DNA from 3 places in the Ciceribacter azotifigens genome. Region 3 is predicted to be linked to each of the others. Evidence: predicted binding sites of a transcription regulator. Region 3 holds the regulator's gene; each other region holds the start of a gene.

Region 1 (3,276 bases), 110 kb from region 3:
ACCGAAGATCAGCTTGCGCGCGGGCGAGGCTTCCGTCTCCCAGCGGCGTTCCGCCCACTCTGCGAGCTTTGCCCCCTGATTCGGGCCGGTGCCCGCGAGGACGACATGGGACACGCGGTCGGGAAACCGGCGCGCATATTCGAGTGCCATGTAGCCGTGGCCCGAATGCCCGAGAATAGCGAAGCGCTCCAGCCCGAAGGCTTGCCGCGCCAGTTCGATGTCGTCGATGATCCGCTCGAAAGCGAAGTCGCTCGCCTCCACGGGCCCGAGCGGACGCGCGAAGCAGCGGTGGTCGACGAAGTGGAGGCGGACCGAACGGCGAAGTCCGGCCGAAAACGTCCGCGCGTAATAGAGGTTGCTGCCGATGACGAGCAGCGGGAGCCCCTTCCCTTCGATCGTGTAGCCGAGCTCGAAGACGCCCGAGCGAATGATGCCGCGCCCGGCGCGGCCGTAATCCAGTTCTTCCATGATGATGTATCCGATAGTGCGGTTCGCCGCGCCGTGTCGGGCGCCGGGAACCGGACGTTGATCCAGGAAAACGCACGAACACGCGGCCGCAAAGGCCGACAAATCGCGCAACGGTTTTCGTGGTCAAGGTCGCTAACGGATGAGGCGCATGGACTTTCTCTCGGAGCCTTGTGAGGCGATGATCGCCGCCGGCAGCAATACCCGTCCTGCCGGACGGAGACAAGATGTGAGGCGCGACGCGAGCAGCTCGCGGAAACGCCCGCTCAGCGCTGCGCCTTCAGGATGCGTTTCCACATCGTCCCGCCGAGATAGCGGTTGAACACGACGAAATAGGCGACGATCAGCGCGAACAGAACGAAGGCAGGCAGGCCGTTCAACTGGAAACCGCCCTCCGTGCGACCGCCGGTCAGCGAGGCGACCAGAAAGCCGAGCACGAAAAAGGCTGTGAAGAAATCGAGCAGTGCCGCGAGCACGATGCGCCAGGTCGCGGGTCCGGTATCCGTCTTCATCTCACCCATCGAAAGCCCCCTTTCGGATCAACGAGAAGATATGGCGCGCCTGGCTGGCCGACGGCCCCGGAATCAGAACGGGATGTCGTCGTCGAGATCGCGCGAGAAGTTGCCGCCGCCGCTCTGGTTGCCGGTGCGGGCCGGCGCACGGGACGGCTGGTTGTAATCGTCGCCGTAGCCGCCGCCGAATTCATTGCCGCCGCGCGAGGCGCCACCACCCTCGCCGCGACCGCCGAGCATGGTCAGGTTGGAATTGAAGCCCTGCAGGACGACTTCGGTCGAATAGCGGTCGTTGCCGCTCTGGTCCTGCCACTTGCGGGTCTGCAACTGGCCTTCGACGTAGACCGTCGAGCCCTTCTTCAAATACTGCTCGGCGACCTTGCAGAGGCCTTCGTTGAAGATCACCACGGTGTGCCACTCGGTCTTTTCCTTGCGCTCGCCGGTGTTGCGGTCGCGCCAGGATTCGGACGTCGCGATGCGCAGGTTGGCGATCGGACGGCCGTCCTGGGTCCGGCGAATTTCCGGATCCGCGCCGAGATTCCCGATCAGAATTACCTTGTTCACGCTACCAGCCATAACACACACCTTGGGAAGAGAGGGCGCCGGACCGGCCGCACCCGCATTTGTCGATTTCCGCCACCTTAAACCAATAGTCGGCCCGTATGGAAAGTCTTAACCGTTAATCCACAGCGAAAATGTTCTTTATTTGTTCTAGTGATTGTCTATGATCCTGTCAACCGACTCGAAATGTGACCATTGACGTCCTGTTCTGCCTCGACAGAGGCAAAGTCATGACTAAATAAGGACTGTCCTTCTCCAAGCGAGCCTTGTCCATGAGTGAACTGAAGACCATTTCCATCCGCGGCGCCCGCGAGCACAACCTGAAGGGCATCGATCTCGACTTGCCGCGCAACAGCCTGATCGTGATGACCGGGCTTTCCGGCTCGGGCAAGTCGTCGCTCGCCTTCGACACCATCTATGCCGAGGGGCAGCGCCGCTACGTCGAGAGCCTTTCTGCCTACGCCCGGCAGTTCCTCGAGATGATGCAGAAGCCGGACGTCGACCAGATCGACGGGCTTTCGCCGGCGATCTCGATCGAGCAGAAGACGACCTCGCGCAATCCGCGCTCGACGGTCGGCACGGTCACCGAGATCTACGACTACATGCGTCTGCTCTTTGCGCGCGTCGGCGTGCCCTATTCGCCGGCGACGGGCCTGCCGATCGAGAGCCAGACGGTCTCCCAGATGGTCGACCGCATCCTCGGCTTCGAGGAAGGTTCGCGTCTCTATATCCTCGCGCCGATGATCCGCGGCCGCAAGGGCGAGTACAAGAAGGAACTCGCCGACCTGATGAAGCGCGGCTTCCAGCGGGTGAAGATCGACGGGCAATTCTACGAGATCGCCGAGGCGCCGGCGCTCGACAAGAAATACAAGCATGACATCGACGTGGTGGTCGACCGCGTGGTGGTGCGTCCGGACATCGGCACGCGCCTCGCCGACAGCCTGGAGACGTGCCTGAAGCTCGCCGACGGGCTGGCGATCGCCGAGTTCGCCGACAAGCCGCTGCCGGCCTCGGAGACGGCCGCCGGCGGCTCGGCCAACAAGTCGCTGAACGAGACGCATGAGCGGGTGATGTTCTCCGAAAAATTCGCCTGCCCGGTGTCCGGCTTCACCATTCCGGAGATCGAGCCGCGGCTCTTCTCCTTCAACAATCCCTTCGGCGCCTGCCCGACCTGTGACGGGCTCGGCTCGCAGCAGAAGATCGACGAGGCGCTGATCGTGCCGGAGGCGCAGCGGCGGCTGAACGACGGGGCGATCGCGCCCTGGGCAAAATCCTCCTCCCCCTACTACAACCAGACGCTCGAATCCCTCGGCAAGGTTTTTGGCTTCAAGCTCTCGAACCGCTGGTCAGACCTGAGCGAGGAAGCGCAGCGCGCGATCCTCTACGGCACGGAAGAGAAGATCGAGTTCCACTATGCCGACGGGGCGCGGGCCTATACGACGACCAAGACCTTCGAGGGCATCGTGCCGAACCTCGAACGGCGCTGGAAGGAGACCGACAGCGCATGGGCGCGCGAGGAGATCGAGCGGTTCATGTCGGCGGCCCCCTGCCCGGCCTGCGCCGGCTACCGGCTGAAACCGGAGGCGCTCGCCGTCAAGATCAACGGCCTGCACATCGGTGAAGTGACCGGGATGTCGATCCGCGTCGCCGGTGCCTGGTTCGAGGCGCTGCCGGCGAAGCTCACCGACAAGCAGAACGAGATCGCCGTGCGCATCCTCAAGGAGATCCGCGAGCGGCT
Region 2 (3,276 bases), on a different contig from region 3:
TCAGACAGGGGCAGACCAGCTGCCTACGCGGTCAGTCTAGCAACTGGTCAATGAGGCGCACGCGGCGGAGATGTATCCACTCCCTACGACTTCGATATGCCTGGACTCGGAACTACTCCTTTCCGACGCGACGGCGCCGTCAACGAATACGCATTTCCAAGTCTGGTAAATTGTTCAAAGCATGGGTACTCGGCAACACTCTCCCTCGTTGATGAGTAGACATTCGCCGCGGGACGTCGACGGGATGATCACGGTTCGTACTCGCTGCGCAGGACAAAAGCGTCCATCATGCAGGATCTGGAATCGGCGCGGGTCGTCTGCGGTCGCAATATCTGGTGAATGCCCGAGGAAGGTCGCCAGGCGTCGAATGTCGCGGAGATAGCTGCGTTGCGTTTCGCCTGAGAAACGCCGTTTGTTCATGTCGTCGATCAACCGCTGGTGCAGCGGGCTGATAGGTGGGTCGAGTTGGGAATGCCGCATGATTAGGCTCCTTGTTGAAGAAGCTCGTCATGCTCCGCCCTTGCCGGACGACGTTTCATCTACACGTGACCTTCAGCCTCCACCCGCTACGATAACCACAGACCCCTCCCGCGCAGCGGCTTCGGTCTTCGGCCCACTTCAGCCGTTCCTGCTGGGCTAAGTGCAGCTTTTCCGCAGATAGATTGCGTGTAGGAAAATTGCAGATCACCGAGTCGCCGGTCAGGGATATCTCAAGGCGTCAGATTGCGTACATAGCCGTGATCGATGCAATATCTGGCTCAACGGACTGGTTCGCGAGCACGATATCTTGCGGTCGGCGCCTTTCATCAGAACACGAGCCGCAACTGCGGTTCCACTACCGGTGTTCGCCGTTCCAGTGACGAGAGGGTGACGCCCAAGAGGCGTATCCCTTTTTTCGGCGGGAAGATCGGCACGAGAAGCAGGTCAACGATGTCTTCAAGTTCGGCCATCGCCGACAGAGCTGCGGGAAAGGTTCTGCTGCGAGTGATCTGGCTGAAATCGGCATACTTGACCTTGAGCGTCACCGTCTTGGCCCCGATCTCATTTGCCTCACAGTAACGCCAGACTTTCTCGATCAGTGGCTGAAGCCCCCAGCGTGCCGGCCCCAAGGAATGAATGTCCTCGGCGAAGGTGTCTTCGGCGCCGACGGATTTCCGCACCCGGTCCGGGCGGACCTCACGATTGTCGATACCGCGGGCGATCCCATAGAAATATGGTCCCGACTTCCCGAAATGCTGAATGAGAAATTCGAGCGTCTGCCCCTTGAGGTCCGCGCCGGTCTCGATGCCGAGCCGATGCATCCGTTCGGCCGTCGCCGGTCCGACTCCGTGGAACTTCTTGACCGGAAGCTGGGCGACGAAGCCCGGTCCATTCTTAGGTGTGATGACGGCTTGACCATTCGGCTTGTTGAGGTCGCTCGCCATCTTCGCCAGGAACTTGTTGTAGGAAATTCCCGCTGAAGCATTCAGTCTCGTCGCCGCCTTGATCCTGGCGCGGATTTCCGCGGCAATCTCCGTCGCAATCTCCATGCCTTTCAGGTTTTCGGTGACGTCGAGATAGGCCTCGTCGAGCGACAACGGCTCGATCAATGGCGTGTATTCGGCGAAAATCATGCGGATTTGCGACGAAACAGACTTGTAGACGTCGAAGCGGGGCGGCACGAAGATCAGGTCCGGGCATTTGCGCTTGGCCGTCACCGAGGGCATTGCCGAGTGAACGCCGAATTTGCGCGCTTCGTAGCTTGCTGCCGCCACCACGCCACGGGCGGCAGGACTGCCGACAGCGACCGGCAATCCTCTCAGCTCGGGATTGTCGCGCTGCTCGACCGATGCGTAAAAAGCATCCATATCGATATGAACAATCTTGCGCGGCCGACCCTGGCCTGGGTCGCTTGTCATGGACTGGCTTCCATCCGGCTTATGAACCGAAATGCGGAACGTACGTGTCGCATCTTCACCGTCTGGCGCCGGCACGCGATCGCATGCGAAAAATTTCCTCTCCCGTCATCGATTTGAATCTCTTTGCGGATTCATGGGGCTTGGACCGCCTCTCAACTTTGGCGGGTCATGCGTGCATTGACTCATGCTCGTCATCGGAACAAATACAGAACATATCCCCTTTTCTCAAGCCGAAAACGGGTTGCCGAAAGACGATCATGACTGCCGCCACCGCCATTTCGAGCTCTGTCCTCAACGAGTTGCGCGAGAAGATCGCCAGCCTAGAGGGTATGGGCTCACGTCATCGAAGCGTTCTGCCTTTCGGCGTACCGCAGATCGATATGCGTCTACCGGGCGGCGGTCTTGCCACCGGCGCCCTTCATGAGGTCGCAGGCGGCGGCAACGGAGCGATCGACGGGGCAGCGGCGGCACTCTTCGTCGGCGGCATCGCTGCCCGGACCACCGGCAAGGTCGTCTGGTGCCTCACGCGCTTCGACCTGTTTTTTCCCGCGCTCGCCCAGGTCGGGCTTCACCCCGACCGCGTGATCTTCGTCGAATGCGACAAGGAGGAGACGCTGCTCGCCAGCTTCGAGGAGGCGCTACGCTACGGCGGCCTCGGCGCGGTTGTCGCCGAACTCGTGCGCCTGCCGATGACGGTGTCGCGCCGGCTGCAGCTTGCAGCGGAAAAGTCGGGCTCCTTGGGCCTGGTGATCCGCCGCTGGCGGCGCCAGACCGAAGCATCCGACTTCGGCTCGCCGACCGCTGCGGCAACGCGCTGGCGGATTTCGGTGCTGCCGTCCGAGGCGTTGCCGGTGCCGGGCGTCGGACGGGCACGATGGCTGGCGGAACTGGTCCGGGTGAGAGCAGGAGAGAGCGCAGAATTTGTCATAGGTGCATGTGATGGTCAGGGTCGTATCTGTTTTTCTTCCGACACTGCCGACGGATCGGGTGAGACGCGCCGATCCTTCGCTACCCGTTGAAACGCCGTTGGTCGTAATTGCCAGAAGCGGTTCGAAGCGATGGATTGCCGCGGCTGACAAGGCCGCTCTCCAGCTCGGCCTTCATGTCGGCATGCCGGCGGCCAAGGCACAGGCATTGGTCCAGCAACTGATTATGATCGATGCCGATCCGGTGGCGGATCGAACGGCTCTCGAACGTTTGACGCTCTGGGCCTTGTCGCAATATTCCCCTGTCGTTGCCATGGACCCTCCGGACGGGATCGTCATGGACACCGAGGGCGCCGATCACCTTCAAGGTGGCGAGGACCTGATGCTCTCCGGCCTCGTCAACCGCTTCCGCGCGCGGGGTCTTGCGGCCTGCGCGGCCATTGCCGACACTT
Region 3 (3,276 bases):
GCACCGGCGAGGCCGCGTCCGGCATTTCGGGCGTCGAGCCCGAAATAGCCAGCAAGGCCGGCGGGCGTCAGCACCTCGATCTTCGCGTTCGCCGAAGGGACGACGATGCCGAAGGAATGCGCCTCGATCTCGCGCTGATGGAAGACGGTCTCCAGCATCTCCTGGAAGTCGGAGGGGTTTTCTTCGGTGAGCACAACGGCGGATATGCCCGTCACGCCGTTCTCGTGGCGTTCGAGCGCGGCACGATCCGCCGGCAGCGGATTGGCCCGCTCGCAGGAAAAGAGGAGAAAATCGGGCGCACGCAGGTCGGCGGCGAATGCAAGCCTGAACGAGGCTGTCGCCTCGGTGCCGTCCGGCAATCTGAGCGGCCGCGAGAAATGGAGGATTTCACCAGCCGACAGACCGTGCTCGAAATAGACCTCGTGGTCCGCCGTCGCACTTGTCGCGGCAACCGCTATTCCCGAAAGACCCTCGCCGTCCGGCGCGCGGAAACGGAAGGCGCGGTCGCGGGCGACGAAGACATTGCCTTTGCGCGCGGCTTCCTCGCAGGTTTCACGGCTCGCCACCGCAAGCGGCTCGAGGTAGGTCTTGTCGGCGAAGAAGACGCAGGCGTTCTCGGTGCCGAAGGGATGCAGCGCATCGGCGGCAACTGTGAAACCCAGCGCTCCGAGCCGCTCGCGTGCGGGCTTCAGCCCGTGCACCGGCAGAACGATGTGATCGACGCCGCGCGGCGTCTCCTTGGCAGTGGACATCCCGCACCCTCCTTGTCGACCGCGTCTGGTTTGCGCGATTTGCGGGCGCTTTGCAAGGCGGCTGCGGCCCCATCCCGTCGCTGTCCGCCGGACGCGAATGCACGCGAAATTCCCCCGAACGGCCAATTGCTTACCAATATTTAAGCACTTGCGGAACACATATGGAACAGATAGTGTATGTTCTGGATTTGTTTCACACGACGGGGCTCTGGACCATGCTGACGCGCAAGCAACAGGAACTGCTTCTCTTCATTCACGAGCGGATGAAGGAATCGGGCGTGCCGCCGTCTTTCGACGAGATGAAGGACGCGCTCGACCTCGCCTCGAAATCCGGTATCCACCGCCTCATCACGGCGCTCGAGGAGCGTGGCTTCATCCGCCGGCTGCCGAACCGGGCGCGAGCCCTGGAGGTCATCAAGCTGCCGGAGGCCTATTCCTCCAGCCTGCAGCCGCGGCGGGGTTTCTCGCCGAGCGTCATCGAGGGAAGCCTCGGCAAGGGACAGGCGGCGCCGGCCGCCAAACCGTCCACAGAGGAGCGATCGAATTCCGTTGCGGTTCCTGTCATGGGCCGCATCGCGGCCGGGGTACCGATCTCGGCGATCCAGCACAACACTCATGAAATCACGATCCCGGCCGAGATGCTCGGATCGGGCGAACACTATGCGCTCGAGGTCAAGGGTGATTCGATGATCGAGGCCGGTATTCTCGACGGCGATACGGTCATCATCCGCAATGCCAGCAACGCGACGCCCGGCGACATCGTGGTGGCACTCGTGGACGACGAGGAGGCAACGCTGAAACGCTTCCGCCGCCGGGGCGATTCGATCGCGCTCGAGGCTGCGAACCCGGCTTATGAGACGCGCATCTTCGGCCCTGATCGTGTGAAGATCCAGGGCAAGCTGGTCGGACTTATCCGCCGCTATCACTGACCTGTTCCGCGGGGGCGAACTCCGCGGGCTCTCGGTCGGCGAAGCTGTCGGTCCGCCAGTCGTAAAGGCGATGCCGCTGCCAGGGCCTGTCGAGGGTGGTGAATGCGGTCCGCCGGCGAATGTCCCGATCCTCATGATTTCCGAGATAGAATTCGGTCGCGCCCGTGCGCCGCAGCATTTCCGCATCGATCATCTTCGCTCCGGAGCGGCAGATGCCGAAAGGTGAACGGCGCGGCGTAATCACGAGATCGGCGACATCGCAGGCGACGCCGAGAAGTGCCGGGTCCTCGACGGTGGCGATCCGCCACCCGTCCGGCAGCCGGGCGATGCACCAGACTTTGCCCGTACAGAGAAATCGGCCGGGGGCCGCTGCGCCGAACTGCCGGCGCATCGTGTCGCGGACAGTCCTTATCTGCTCGGCCGACAGCCGGTCCGTTTCGTCCGCCCGGGTGCCGGCGACGGCGTCGTCCTCGCTGCGGAGCGGTCCGAGATGATCGGGGCGCGCAAGCGCGTGCTGCCATTGTGAGAAGAGGAAGTCCGACGGTTTGCTGCGGTTCGTCGCGATCGTCCTGCCGTCGGCGCCGGGCAGACCCGCCAGGCGTCCGTCCTCCGAGACGATGAGGTTGGCCGTCTCTTCCGGTGGCAGGAGGACCGCAAGGCCGATCGCGGCCGCAAGAACTGCCGCGCCGATCCAGCGCAGCTGCGTGTGCAGCAGAGTGAGCAACAGCAGTCCCGCGCTCGCCAGCGGCAGGAACCATGCCCCGAACCGGCCGAACGACGTCCCCTCGCTCCAGCTCGCCACCGTGGTTGCGATCACGATGACAATCTCGAGTCCCTCGCCCGCAAGAATGAGGAACGGAGCGTCGAGGCCGAATGGCATGAGCAGCATTGCCGCCAGCGCCGCCGGCATCACCACGACCGAAATGATCGGCATCGCCGCGAGGTTCGCGACGAGGCCGTAAGGTGCCATTCTATGGAAATGGGCGACCGCGAAGATTGCCGTCGCCAGTCCCCCGATCAGCGAGGTCACGAACGTGCCGGCGGCGAAGTTCCACAGGAACGAAAGGGCCTTGCGGCCCGGAAAGTCCGGCGCGTAGCGCGACGACCGCCCTGCACTCCGCCGCCAACCGTCGTAGCCGGCAATCAGCCCGGCGGTCGCAGCAAACGACATCTGAAAACTCGCGCCGAGCACCTGCGACGGGGAGATCGCAAGAATGACGATCGCCGCCAGTGCGAGGTTGCGCAGGCTGATCGCCGGACGGTCGAACAGGACGGCGACCAGCATGATCGCCGTCATCAGGAAGGCGCGGACGGCGGAGACCTGATAGCCGGAAATCATCAGGTAAAGGAAGGCAGCGACGAGTGCGGCAGCGGCAGCGATCTTCTTTACCGGCCGAGACTGGGCGATCGCCGGCGAGAGGCTAAGCAGCTTGCGAAGGCCGACAAAGAAAATGCCAGCGGCGAGCGCCATGTTGAGGCCGGAGATCGCGGTGATGTGCGCCAGCCCCGAAAGCCGCAGCGCCTCCGTCGTCGCCTCCGACATCGATCGCCGGTCGCCGGTGACGATGGAGGCGGCAAAACCGCCGGCATCGCCC

The links. Region 3 encodes LexA, which represses DNA repair genes until DNA is damaged. Its sites were predicted from a motif close to TGTTCNNNNTGTGTTCNG; they were not measured.
Region 1: a site for LexA is predicted at 1,674-1,691, ahead of uvrA (excinuclease ABC subunit UvrA). Genes of this name have one in related genera too.
Region 2: a site for LexA is predicted at 2,094-2,111, ahead of dinB (DNA polymerase IV). Genes of this name have one in related genera too.

Annotation. Positions count from the first base shown of each region.
Region 1 is NZ_JBLQTA010000008.1:11,203-14,478, forward strand. Features, by position in the region: gene ACM6UT_RS12945 (alpha/beta fold hydrolase) at 1-468, opposite strand, end outside; gene ACM6UT_RS12950 (hypothetical protein) at 732-986, opposite strand; gene ACM6UT_RS12955 (single-stranded DNA-binding protein) at 1,050-1,553, opposite strand; gene uvrA (excinuclease ABC subunit UvrA) at 1,811-3,276, shown strand, end outside.
Region 2 is NZ_JBLQTA010000007.1:200,173-203,448, forward strand. Features, by position in the region: gene ACM6UT_RS12855 (helix-turn-helix domain-containing protein) at 1-40, shown strand, start outside; gene ACM6UT_RS12860 (hypothetical protein) at 175-480, opposite strand; gene dinB (DNA polymerase IV) at 807-1,898, opposite strand; gene ACM6UT_RS12870 (ImuA family protein) at 2,156-2,917, shown strand; gene ACM6UT_RS12875 (Y-family DNA polymerase) at 2,838-3,276, shown strand, end outside.
Region 3 is NZ_JBLQTA010000008.1:119,027-122,302, forward strand. Features, by position in the region: gene ACM6UT_RS13440 (VOC family protein) at 1-752, opposite strand, end outside; gene lexA (transcriptional repressor LexA) at 968-1,681, shown strand; gene ACM6UT_RS13450 (ComEC/Rec2 family competence protein) at 1,662-3,276, opposite strand, start outside.